3 regions of the Sporosarcina sp. FSL K6-5500 genome follow, and region 1 is predicted to be linked to each of the others. Evidence: riboswitches for the same ligand, from Rfam matches in the RefSeq annotation. Region 1 holds a riboswitch; each other region holds the start of a gene.
The links. A riboswitch is a leader RNA that binds a small molecule or an ion and turns the genes downstream of it on or off. The one in region 1 is predicted to bind S-adenosylmethionine.

Region 1 (4,269 bases):
TAAATGCGGAAAAGGCAGTGGACCAGCTTGTATCTGTATAGCCGTATACAATACTAGAAAAAAAACAAAGAATGAAAACTAAACTACTTACGATAAGAGCAATCCACTTACCCCTTGATGTATGTATCATGACTTCCTCACTTCATTGAGAATTATTTTCAATTCACTGTTGACATGAAATATATTAGCATATAGCATACTAAGTGTAAATGATTTTCATTCTCAATTAACAGGAGGAAATAATGTACATGCGAAAAATATCATCCCTCATACTTATTATGAGTATTCTTGTATTAGCGGCTTGTGGGGCTACTAAGGAGTCAAAAGATTCAGGTGAAAGTGCACAACCAGCTGATGTAGAAACATATACTGTCGATCATGCAATGGGAAGTACAGATGTAAAAGGAACACCAAAACGCATTGTAATCTTAACAAACGAAGGTGCTGAAGCCCTTCTATCAATGGGAATTCAACCTGTAGGTGCAGTTCAATCACCCGCTGAGAAAATTTGGTATGATCATATGGACATGACAGGTACTGAATCTGTGGGTATTGAATCAGAACCAAGTTTAGAAAAGATAGCATCTTTAAAACCAGATCTGATCATTGGGAATAAAATGCGTCACGAAGCAGTTTACGAACAGTTAAGCAAAATTGCCCCAACTGTTTTTGCAGAAACGCTTCGCGGGGATTGGCAGGAAAACTTTAAATTATATGCGAAAGCAGTAAATCAAGAAGAAAAAGGTAACGAGGTATTAGGTGCATACAATAATCGCGTTGAAACAATCAAGACTGAATTAGGGGATCAAACAAATAAAAAAATATCAATGGTTCGCTTTATGGCGGGAGATGTACGCATTTACCATAAAGATTCCTTCTCGGGTGTGATTCTAGATCAACTTGGATTTGCGCGCGCAGATGGACAAGATGTGGACGATTTTGCTGAAAAAGGCCTCACGAAAGAACGTATTCCAGCTATGGATGGCGATGTGCTCTTTTACTTCACTTATGAAACTGGAGATAACGAAGCAACGAAGCTTACAAACGACTGGATTGAGGATCCATTATTTAAAAATCTAAATGTCGCGAAAAGTGGAAACGTCTCACAAGTAAATGACATCATTTGGAACACTGCTGGTGGTGTATTAGCAGCGAACTTAATGCTGGATGATATTGAGGAGTATTTCTTGAAAAAGTAATTTAAATGGAATGAAATAATAAAAAGATGAAAACAGAAAACAGCCCGATGATGCGATATTTACTCGCTTCACTGGGCTGTTTTTTTATACATAATTTACTGTTCAGCTGTGGCCGAACTGCAAAAAAACTAACTAGTAAATCGTAAGCATACAAATTAAATAAAAAAGGTATGTATGGTAGGAGCCCAAACATACCTTGAAGTATCATTAATTATCCGGCTACTGGAACATCGTGATTAATAATACGATGGCTCCAAGCAGGATTGAAATCCATGCCAATGCTTTTTGTGGAGAAGCTAAACAGACTAAGCCTAAAACGAGTGCGCCACCACCTAACCAATAAGGAGCATAAAAGAACCCTATAGCCGCTAAAATTATTGCTAACCAACCAATCCAGATGCCCAAGGAAGTTTTCAAGTCAATGACCTCCCTTCAATTTGATGGGAACAACAACTGAGTAAACGGGTCGTTCGTTATTGTTCTTATAGTTTATTATATGCAGGGTTACAGAGGGGACAGTGGTTAATGGACTCATTATTAATATTATTATTATGTGCATTTAGCTCACTTAGGATGGGGGAGCAAGAGCGGCGGGTTACGCAATCAATTCTGGAAAAGGATCAATTGACAGAAGTGACTTATTGGTACCTTGATTGACCTATTTAAGCTAAGAGGGACGTAAGAATTTAAATGAAGGATGGCGAAAGGCTGTTTAGCAACTATGTTGTTTAAAGTGGCAAGCAATAGTCTGAATCTGTGAAATAAATTAATTACTTTCCAAAAAGGTGTTGCTAATTTTCCAACAATGATGTAAAGTCTGTAATAACGTAACTAAGCAAATCCAATTTAATAGTTTTTCTTATCTAGAGAGGTATAGGGACTGGCCCGATGACACCTCAGCAACCGCCATTTTATGGCATGGTGCTAATTCCAGCAAGTTGATAACACGACTTGGTAGATGAGGAGAAGACTTATTCAGATTTAGAGTCTACTTCCTTTATTCAACATAGGAAGAGGCTCTTTTTATTTTAACTAATTTTCCCATTAAGTAACATATTTTGAAGAATGATGAAGAGAGTTTCCGGAACGGGACTTTGGGAAAGTGAAAGGAGCAAGTGATAGTCGTGAATTTACTAGATACTATGAAAGAACGAATTTTGATCGGTGATGGTGCAATGGGAACTCTACTTTATTCACACGGTGTGGATCTTTGTTTTGAAGAGCTGAACTTGACACATCCAGATCAAGTGCTTCGCATCCACCAAGCCTATATAGAGGCAGGTGCGGATATTATTCAAACTAATACGTATGGTGCGAATTATATCAAGTTAGCACGTCATGGGTTAGAGGACAGTGTAAAAAAGATAAATAAAGCCGCAGTTCAAATTGCGAAAAAAGCAGCGGGTAAAAATACGTTCGTCCTTGGAACTATCGGGGGTATTCATGGATCTCGAACATCCATTGGAACAAAGGATGAAATCAAGCGCAGTTTTAGGGAACAACTATATTGCTTACTTCTTGAGGGAGTGGACGGCCTACTTTTAGAAACTTATTACGATTTTGATGAATTAACAACCGTGCTCAAAATTGCACGTGAGGAGACAGATATCCCGATTATTACGAATGTTTCAATGCATGAGGCGGGGGTGCTCCAAAATGGGATAGAGCTCATAGATGCCTTACAGCAGTTGGAGGATTTAGGTGCAGATATAGTAGGCATTAACTGTCGCCTTGGCCCTCACCATATGCTGAAGTCTCTAGAAACTGTGCCGTTGATGAAGCGTGCTTTACTTTCGGTGTATCCGAATGCTAGTTATCCAGGATATAAGGATGGGAAACTTTTTTACGAAAATGAGCCTGAATATTTCGAGAAGTTCGCACTGAGTTTTCGGAAGGCAGGAGTTAGTTTAATAGGAGGATGTTGTGGGACGACGCCAGAACATATTAGGGCCCTAGTGAAAGGACTTACAATTCGGGAACCAATTCAAGAAAAGCTTGTTAAGAAGAAGGAGGTAAAGACAGAGGTTGTGGAGTCTGAATTGAAGGAATCTCAACCCCCAACATTGCTTGAAACAGTGAGAAAAAGACATTCGATAATTGTTGAACTTGATGCGCCCAAACATTTAAACACGGGCAAGTTCTTTGAGGGGGCTCAGGCGTTAAAGGATGCAGGCGTGGATGCCATTACACTGGCTGATAATTCCCTAGCGACGCCAAGAATTTGCAACGCTTCAATGGCTTCTCTTGTTAAACAAAAGATTGGTGCAACACCTTTGGTCCATATTACATGCCGAGATCGCAATCTAATTGGATTACAGTCACATCTCATGGGATTACACACACTGGGTATTACTGAATTGCTAGCGATTACGGGGGACCCTACGAAAATTGGTGATTTCCCCGGAGCAACATCCGTTTTCGATGTGACATCCTTTGAATTGATTCAACTCATAAAGCAATTCAATGAGGGCATTTCAAAGTCTGGAAAGTCATTGCAACAGAAAACATCCTTTACTGTGGCAGCGGCCTTTAATCCGAACGTGCGTCATTTAGATCGTGCTGTGGAGAGATTAGAGAAAAAAATAGAAGCGGGAGCCGACTATTTTATTACCCAGCCTATCTATAGCACGGAGAAGATAATTGAAGTATACGAGGCAACAAAACATATTGAGACGCCAATTTACATCGGAATTATGCCGCTGACTTCATCGCAAAACGCCGAATTTCTACACAATGAGGTACCAGGCATTAAGTTGACGGATCAAGTACGTGCAAGAATGGCTTTATCTGATGGTAATCGTGAGCAGTCTACGAAAGAAGGTTTAGAGGTTTCGAAAGAATTGATCGATGTGGCGCTGGAGCATTTTCATGGCATCTATTTAATCACTCCCTTTATGCGCTATGACATGACTGTGAATTTGACGGAGTATATACACGGTAAAGTGGACGTGATTGTAGCAAGGGAGGTGGTCCAAACCGAGAGTATCGTGTATTAAAACAGGTTGAAAAAATACAATAAAAAATAAAGGGGCTAACATACAATGGTAAAAGTACAAAGTTCAACTAGTGG
Region 2 (4,269 bases), 830 kb from region 1:
CGCATAGCCAAGCGTCTGTGCTTCGTGAAGCGCGGCTTTAAATGGAATTCCCTCTTCCCGCATCTTCGTTAAGATGAAGTTGGAAGTGCCATTCAAAATACCTCTAATTCGTAACACCCGGTCTGTCGGTAACAAGTTTGTCACCGTACGGATAATCGGTATGCCACCCGCCGTCGTTGCTTCATACCCAACGTAAACTCCACGGAACTCCGCATGTTTTAGTAACGCCGGACCATGTTTCGCAAACATGGTCTTATTCGCAGTTATTATATGAAAACCTTTTTCTATTGCATCCGAAAGAAACGTATAAGCGGGTTCTTCTCCAACAATCGCCTCAAATATGAGGTCAATGTCCGGATTTAACAGGATTTCTTGAATGTCATCCGTTATCTTCGTTCCAGGTGTCGCTAGACGTTCTTTCTCCTTATCCCGGACCAAAATGGAAACAATGTCGATTGTACAGCCCATTTCCCGCTTAATCTCTTCTTTCCTTTCATTCAAAATCCTATAAATCCCTTCACCTACAGTGCCGAAGCCAAGTAGAGCGACTTTGATTGACGCCATAACGCCACCTCCATGGACTGTTTGATGATGAGTCCCCATTTTTCAAATTCCGTTAAAAAACTTTCATAGCCATGTTTTGTATTGACCAAACAATATATAGAGTTGGGAATCATATAGGCGAACGTTCGAATTTCATCCGTCGGAAACATCGGATCGTGTGTAAACGCAAACGCCACCACTTTTGCAGATATCAGGCGGGAAGCTAGTTCAACGCCTCCTCGACCACGGCCGATGTCATGCGTATTCATGGCACGGATTAAGGGGTAGAAGCTCTCCATGTCATTTCTGCTATTCCCAAAAGGAGATTCCATGTTCCCAATTTTAGTTGATTGTGGTGTCACCGCCATCGGGAAAAGAATATCCATACCCTCGGGATACATAATGCCCCATTCCAGTACACGCATGCCACCGAGCGAACCCCCGATGACCGCCCTTAATCGATTGACACCTAATACCGTCAGCGCTCTCCGTTCTGCATGCACCATATCTCGAATCGTTACTTCTGGAAATAAATTTCTATACAGCTCGCCTGTGTCCGGATTTACAGTTAACGGTCCTGTTGATCCGTCACTTCCGCCAAGTGCGTTAAAAGAGATAACGGATAATTCATTTGTATCGATACTTTTTCCTTTGCCGACAAGACCGCTCCACCAACCCGGATAGTCATCCGTTCCAACTGTCACGTGACTTCCTGTCAAGGCATGACAAACAAGTACATGGGGTGCATCCAACCTGCCCGTTCTTTCATAGGCAAGCTGTACATTTACCAAGACGACTCCTGATTCCAATACCAGATGCCCGATTTCCACTATCCCCGTCTCCACGATTGTCACGCCCTTTCTTGTCACCAAAAAATTATACTGTTACTGGTACCGCTAGTTCGATTGCTTGTGCAAGGTCTGCAATAATATCTTCCGCGGATTCAAGGCCCACCGATAGTCTAATCAATTCTTCAGTCACACCTGATTTTTTCAAGTCCTCAGGCCCAAGCTGCTGATGCGTCGTTGAAGCTGGATGGATAATTAGTGATTTTGCATCCCCAACATTCGCAACATGCGACCAGATTTTGACGTTATCAATCACGTTCCGGCCTGCATCCCGTCCACCTTTAATACCAAATACAATAATGGAACCGAAGCCGTTTTTCAAGTACTTTTTCGCAAGGTCATAAGATGGGTGATCTTCGTTGCCTGTATATGTTACCCATTCGACAGATGGATGTTTTTTCAAGAACTCCGCTACTTTAACGGCATTTTCATTATGTCTTGTCACACGCAAATGCAGTGTTTCAAGTCCTTGGAGGAAATTAAATGCACTATCTGGATCTAAGCAAGGTCCGAAGTCACGCAATAGTTGAACGCGTAGTTTAGTCGCAAATGCCGCCGCTGCTGTATCAATTCCGTAACGGAGACCATGATATGACGCATCAGGCTCTGTGAAGCCAGGAAACCTCCCTTGCGTCCAGTCAAATGTACCCGCATCAACAGCAACTCCACCGATCGTGGTACCGTGTCCGCCAATCCATTTTGTAGCGGAATGGATGACAACATCCGCACCAAATTCGATAGGATTCGAACCATATGGCGAAGCAAATGTACTATCAATAAGAAGCGGTAGACCGTTTTCATGCGCAATGTCCGCAACCGCTTCAATATCGAGTACATGAAGACTCGGGTTACCGATTGTTTCTGCGAATATTGCTTTTGTTTTATCTGTAATTGCTGCACGGAAGTTTTCAGGATCTGTTGCATCGACAAACTTTACATTGATACCGTAGCGCGGAAGTGTAGCGGCGAATAAATTATAAGTACCGCCATATAAGTTGCTTGCTGCGACAATTTCATCTCCAGCACCAGCTACGTTCAAGATAGAGAAAGCGATAGCTGCCATACCTGAGGAGAATGCAACTGCCGCCGTACCACCTTCAAGAAGCGCAATACGCTCTTCAAAAACTGCAACAGTTGGATTTGTAATTCGTGTATAGATGTTGCCTGCTTCTTGTAGTGCAAATAGTTTTTGAGCATGTTCTGTATCACGGAATACAAAAGATGAGGTTCTATGAATTGGAACTGCGCGTGAACCTGTTACAGGATCCGGTTTTTGTCCACCGTGCAGAAGAAGTGTTTCGGGTTGAAGTTTTGTCATCGTCATTACCTCCAGAGTTTTTTTAGATGGATGTGATTGTAATGGGCGGAGACGTTAGGGGTATTTTTGGAATGAAAAATAACCCCCTTCGCTTAAGAAGAGGGTTACGCTTTCGCTTATTCCTCCCCTTATCTTTCAGACCGTTCGCACGAATCTGTAGGAAGTAGCACCTTTGCAAGTTAGTCACTTGCTGGTTGCCGGGCATCGCAGGGCCTATTCCCTCCGCCGCTCTTGATAAGAGTTTGTGATATTCAGTTTTCCATCTTGTGACATAGTATAGTAGATATCTCAATACTTTGTCAATAGTTTACCGAATAATATTTCTGAAACTTGTGTCTATGTGGAATGTTACACTTAGACTACCGTTATTTTAGGAGGAACTTGATATGTGGTTATGGATTGTAGGCGTGCTCTTATGGGGATATGCAGTTGGTTGCCTGCATGGATCAGTTGTTGCGCAGAAAATATCCGGCGTTAACTTGAAAGAAACCGGTGTGAAAAATGCCGGTGCCTCGAATGCGACCATTGTTCTCGGGAAGAAGTTCGGCGCATTAGTTGCAGTAATCGATATCAGTAAAGGTGCAGGAGCTGTCTTACTTGTGCACTATTTCGCAGAAAACGCAGGATTTTCAGAAGCCTTTGTGGCTTTACTTTTATTTCTTACAGCCGCCGCAGCCGTTATTGGCCATAACTTTCCATTTTATATGAACTTTAACGGCGGAAAAGGAACAGCGACAATAATTGGTGTACTGCTTGCAATCGACTGGCAGATCGGGCTCATTGGTTTTGCATTATTTGTCGTCGTAGCGCTAGTAACAGACTTTCTCGTGTTTGGTGTGCTGATGCTCTACGTCACGCTCATCGCGATGGCAGTATTGGCAGACGGATACTGGCCAGTCGTAATAGCAACTTTGTTATTTGCAATCGCCATTTGGAAACATCTCGAGAATTTTCAGCGTATGAAAGAGCGTAGCGAGAAGCGCGTTTCAATGGTCTTTAGAAAAAATAAAACCAAAAACTGAGGACCCCTATAATTGGAGGTTCTCCGTTTTTGGTTTAGCAAGATTAAAAATCTCATCCTAACTCATGCATTTTCATTGAACACTTTCTTCATAACCGCAATAATAAAGTCCACGTCTTCATCGGTACAAGACAGCGGTGGGCTTAGCGCTAGAATATTGTTATAGCCAGCAACTGTATCGCCGTTCCTTCCAATAATAAGTCCATTCGCCTTACATTCGCCAATGATTTTCGCAACACGGGCGTTTGCAGCAGGTTCTTTCGTTTCTTTGTTCTCTACAAGTTCAATGCCTAACAAGAATCCGAGCCCGCGAATATCGCCAACAAAAGGATGATCCAATAAGCAAGCCAACTCTTTTCGAAGGCGCTCGCCAAGCTCAGCCGACCGTTCAACAAGATTTTCTCTCTCAATGATTTCAAGATTCTTCAACGCGACTGCACAAGCCGCAGGATTCCCGCCAAATGTATTAACATGCCGGAAATGACTGTTATCTTCTCCTGTATCGAACTTTTCATAAATATCTTTTCGAATAGCCGTAA
Region 3 (4,269 bases), 850 kb from region 1:
TTTCAATTCGTGCAACTGCTTCTTTTAAACGGTCTTCACTTTCCAATAAGCCAACACGTATATACCCTTCACCATACCTTCCAAAAGCATGGCCCGGTGCTACGGCAATGTCTGCTTTGTCTAATAGTAACTTGGTGAATGATTCGCTTGTATATCCTTCTGGTACAGGTAACCAAGCGAAGAAAGATGCAGCGGGCGCGATGACATCCCAACCGATTCGTTTACATTCGGAAATTAAGACATTCCGGCGGCTTTCGTAAAGTGAAACGAGCTCATCCACACAATCCTGGCTTCCCGATAATGCCTCTGTTGCTGCGCGCTGAATTGCTGGGAATATATCTATGAATAAATGATCCTGCAATAAGCTGATTGCTTCGATAATATCGGCATTACCGATGGCAAAACCGACCCGCCATCCCGCCATATTATACGTTTTTGACAATGTGTACATTTCAATTCCAACTTCTTTTGCACCTTCTGCTTGCAGGAAACTGACAGGTTTCGCACCGTCAAAACCGATTCCACCATAGGCAAAGTCATGCAAAATTGCAATATCATTGTCTTTTGCCAAAGCAATCGTTTCTTCGAAAAATGGAAGTGTGGCTGTTGCGCTTGTTGGGTTATTTGGATAGTTCAAATACATTAATTTTGCTTGCTTCTTTTGTTCATCGGAAAGAGCAGAGTAATCAGGTAAAAAATCGTTTTCTGCAAGTAATGGCATTAAATCGTATTTAATATTGGCTAAGCTTACACTCGATAAATAATCGGGATATCCCGGATCCGGCAATAAAAGTAATTCATCTTCGTTCATAATCGCGAGGGGTAACTCGACCAATCCAGGTTTTGTTCCAAATAGAATCGCTACCTCTGTTTTAGGATCAATATGAACATCGTATTCTCGTTTATAAAAGTCAGCAACAGCCTGTTTTAATTCGGCAGTCCCTCTGAAAGGGGAGTATCCATGTGTTGTTGGATCTTCGACTGCTTCTTGGAGTGCTTTTATAATATGTGGAGGTGTCGGTTGATCGGGATTTCCACGCCCCAAGTTAATAACGTCGCGTCCTTCAGAAAGTGCTTCTTGTACGTTTCGAACAAGTGATGCGAAAAAGTGCGGTGGTAGGTTCTTGAGTCGATTTGATAGTGCCATGTAATAACCTCTCTTCTATGTAATCCAATCTTTATTGTAAAAGAGTAAGATAGTATAAGTTTTTCACTTGGAGCAATGTCTAGACTCCAGCGCTTGTCGGGTCTACCAAGGCGCTTGCGCTTTTCTTATTGTCTAGCTCCAGGAGCCAGCCGCTCGGAGGCCCACAGGAAGTGGGTCACCTAGCCATTGCCGCAGGACGCGGCGTACTTAGGCTAGGTTCCTTGAAAAGCAATCCAGCTATGTGGCAAAGAGCGCCACGTCGTGCCTGCAAGGATGCAGGTATGCAGTCGTTGCGACAGGACGTCGCGCTCTTAGACTGCCTTCCCCTGGATTGACTTATGCCTGTCGCGTCTAGACGGCGCCTTCCGCTTTTCTTATTGTCAGTATACATGGAATGAAATGAAAATGATAATAAATTGTTATATATCAGAACATATTATGTTGACAATCTTATTGAGACATACTAATATGAAACTTATCAATCAAAATAATTACATAATGGTACTTATCAAGAGAGACTGAGGGATAGGCCCGATGACGTCCAGCAACCCCTTGCGTAATGTAAGGAAGGTGCTAACTCCTACAGAGTGAATTTCATTCTGAAAGATGAGCTGAAACCTTTTTATTTTCGGTGCTTCTTTCATATATGAGAGAAGCATTTTTATATGGTCAGACATCTGAGATTTCGTACTTCTATTTATAGAAAGAGGAGAATTGCATGATTCAAATTCAAAACGTATCAAAAGTATACAAAACAAAAGAGAGAATCGTGACTGGTGTTGATAATGTCTCACTCGACATTAACACAGGAGAAATTTTCGGAATCGTAGGTTACTCAGGTGCAGGGAAGAGTTCTCTTATCCGTTGTCTAAATTTGTTGGAAAAACCAACGAGCGGAACGATCTTAGTAGATGGATTAAATTTGATGAAGTTACGGGGGAATAATCTCCGTCAGGCACGTCTGAAAATAGGAATGATTTTTCAACACTTTTATTTAATCAGCCAAAAGACAGTATATGAAAATATAGCATTTGCTTTACGGGCAGCCAAAACGCCTGCCAATAAAATAAACGCTCGGGTAACGGACTTACTAGAAATGGTTGGCCTCTCTGATAAACGGGATGTTTATCCTGCGCAGCTGAGTGGTGGCCAGAAGCAGCGGGTAGGTATTGCCCGAGCACTAGCGAATAATCCTTCAGTGTTACTGTGTGATGAAGCAACATCTGCATTAGATCCAAATACGACGCTATCTATTTTAAGGCTGTTGAAGAAAATAAATAAAGAATTGAAGATTACAATCGTTCTAATAACACATGAGATGAATGTCGTGAAAGAAATTTGTGATCGCATGGCAATTATGCAAGATGGAAAAGTGATTGAAGAAGGACAAGTATATGATATATTTTCAGATCCTCAAGAAGAATTGACGAAAGAATTTATTAGTAGTGTTGTGTCATTTGATGTGCCGTCAATGATTTTGAGCAAGTGCACGGGCAAACTGGTCAAAGTCATGTTTAAAGGTGATGTCGCAGGCGATGGAATTATCTCAGATACTGTGCAGCAATTTACTATACAAGGTAATTTCCTACACGGCTCCATTGAATATATTCAAGAAAGGCCACTCGGTACTTTCCTGATGGAACTAAAAGGCGAGGATGACGAAATAGAAAAGGCAATTGCCTATATGTCATCACGAGCTGCTCAAGTGGAGGTAATTGACAATGGGAATTGATTTACAACACGTTATAGAGTTAATGCCTGATATTACAAAAGCATTTGGGGAAACACTTTATATGATAAGTATTTCTCTCGTTATCGCACTTGTTATTGGGCTTCCGCTAGGGATTTTGCTGTTCACTACCGATAAAGGCTTATTTTTAGAAAATCGGGCATTGAACTCAGTTATTGGCTTTATCGTCAATATGGTCCGTTCTGTGCCGTTTATTATTTTACTCGTCGCGTTAATCCCTTTAACGATTTTAATAGTAGGTACTCCGATTGGCCCTGGGGCTGCTAGTGTTTCATTATCTGCGGCAGCAATCCCTTTTTTCGCAAGAATTGTGGAGACTTCACTAAGAGAGATTGATAAAGGTGTTATCGAAGCTGCAATCGCTGTTGGTGCAACTCCGTGGATGATTATCAAAGATGTACTATTGCCTGAAGCAAAAACAAGTATTATTCAAGGCGTGACACTTACAGTAATTAGTTTAGTCGCCTATTCAGCAATGGCTGGTGTTGTTGGTGGTGGCGGAATCGGGGATTTAGCAATTCGATTCGGCTACTATCGTTACGACAATACAATAATGGTAGTGACCGTGGTGATATTAATACTATTTGTACAAGTAATTCAGTTTGCAGGAGATCGGATTTCAAAAGTAATTGATAAACGATGATGGGGAGAGAGAAAATTATGAAAAAGTTTCTATTAGTTGTATTAGTACTTGTAGTTGGAACCGCACTAGCTGCTTGTGGTGGCAAAGAAAAAGCTTCGGATGAAAAATCTGTGAAAATTGGTGCAACCGCTGGACCATATAGTGATATGTTGAAAAAGGCGATTATTCCTGGACTTGAAGAAAAGGGATATAAAGTTGAACTAATTGAGTTTAGTGATTATATTCAGCCGAACAATGCCCTGGCAAGTGGCGATATTGATGCAAACCTGTTCCAAAACACGACTTATTTAGAAAATGTCGTTAAAGAAACGGAAGCTGAATTATCACCACTTATTATCGTACCAACAGCTCCAATGGGCATTTATTCGAATAAATTTAAGACAATTGAAGCTATTGAGGATGGAGCAAAAGTTACCATTCCAAACGATCCTGTTAATGGAGCCCGCGCCCTTTTAGTGTTACAGGATGAAGGTCTAATTGAATTAGATCCAAATGCAGAAGTGCTAAAAGTATCTGAAAAAGATGTAACAATGAATAAGAAGAACTTGGTGTTTCAGCCAATCGAAGCGGGTCAGCTTCCACGTTCAGTTGACGGTACTGATTTAGCGGCAGTTCCTGGAAACTTTGCCTTGGCTGCAAGTATGAATTTATTAGATGCGCTAGCACTAGAGGACATGCTTGATATATACAGAAACGTAGTTGCAGTAAAAACGGAAAACATTGATAAGC

Region 2: it holds a riboswitch for S-adenosylmethionine, as region 1 does, so the genes downstream of both, MKX62_RS06290 (O-acetylhomoserine aminocarboxypropyltransferase/cysteine synthase family protein) here and MKX62_RS10465 (bifunctional homocysteine S-methyltransferase/methylenetetrahydrofolate reductase) in region 1, are expected to answer to the same signal.
Region 3: it holds a riboswitch for S-adenosylmethionine, as region 1 does, so the genes downstream of both, MKX62_RS14765 (methionine ABC transporter ATP-binding protein) here and MKX62_RS10465 (bifunctional homocysteine S-methyltransferase/methylenetetrahydrofolate reductase) in region 1, are expected to answer to the same signal.

Annotation. Positions count from the first base shown of each region.
Region 1 is NZ_JBBOTP010000001.1:2,213,585-2,217,853, forward strand. Features, by position in the region: gene MKX62_RS10450 (FecCD family ABC transporter permease) at 1-130, opposite strand, end outside; gene MKX62_RS10455 (ABC transporter substrate-binding protein) at 243-1,199, shown strand; gene MKX62_RS10460 (hypothetical protein) at 1,419-1,616, opposite strand; SAM riboswitch class I at 2,056-2,164, shown strand; gene MKX62_RS10465 (bifunctional homocysteine S-methyltransferase/methylenetetrahydrofolate reductase) at 2,324-4,195, shown strand; gene metE (5-methyltetrahydropteroyltriglutamate--homocysteine S-methyltransferase) at 4,241-4,269, shown strand, end outside.
Region 2 is NZ_JBBOTP010000001.1:1,379,278-1,383,546, forward strand. Features, by position in the region: gene MKX62_RS06280 (homoserine dehydrogenase) at 1-564, opposite strand, end outside; gene MKX62_RS06285 (hypothetical protein) at 522-1,388, opposite strand; gene MKX62_RS06290 (O-acetylhomoserine aminocarboxypropyltransferase/cysteine synthase family protein) at 1,420-2,709, opposite strand; SAM riboswitch class I at 2,835-2,950, opposite strand; gene MKX62_RS06295 (glycerol-3-phosphate acyltransferase) at 3,096-3,731, shown strand; gene MKX62_RS06300 (aspartate aminotransferase family protein) at 3,794-4,269, opposite strand, start outside.
Region 3 is NZ_JBBOTP010000001.1:3,067,825-3,072,093, forward strand. Features, by position in the region: gene MKX62_RS14760 (pyridoxal phosphate-dependent aminotransferase) at 1-1,147, opposite strand, end outside; SAM riboswitch class I at 1,650-1,760, shown strand; gene MKX62_RS14765 (methionine ABC transporter ATP-binding protein) at 1,866-2,879, shown strand; gene MKX62_RS14770 (methionine ABC transporter permease) at 2,869-3,540, shown strand; gene MKX62_RS14775 (MetQ/NlpA family ABC transporter substrate-binding protein) at 3,558-4,269, shown strand, end outside.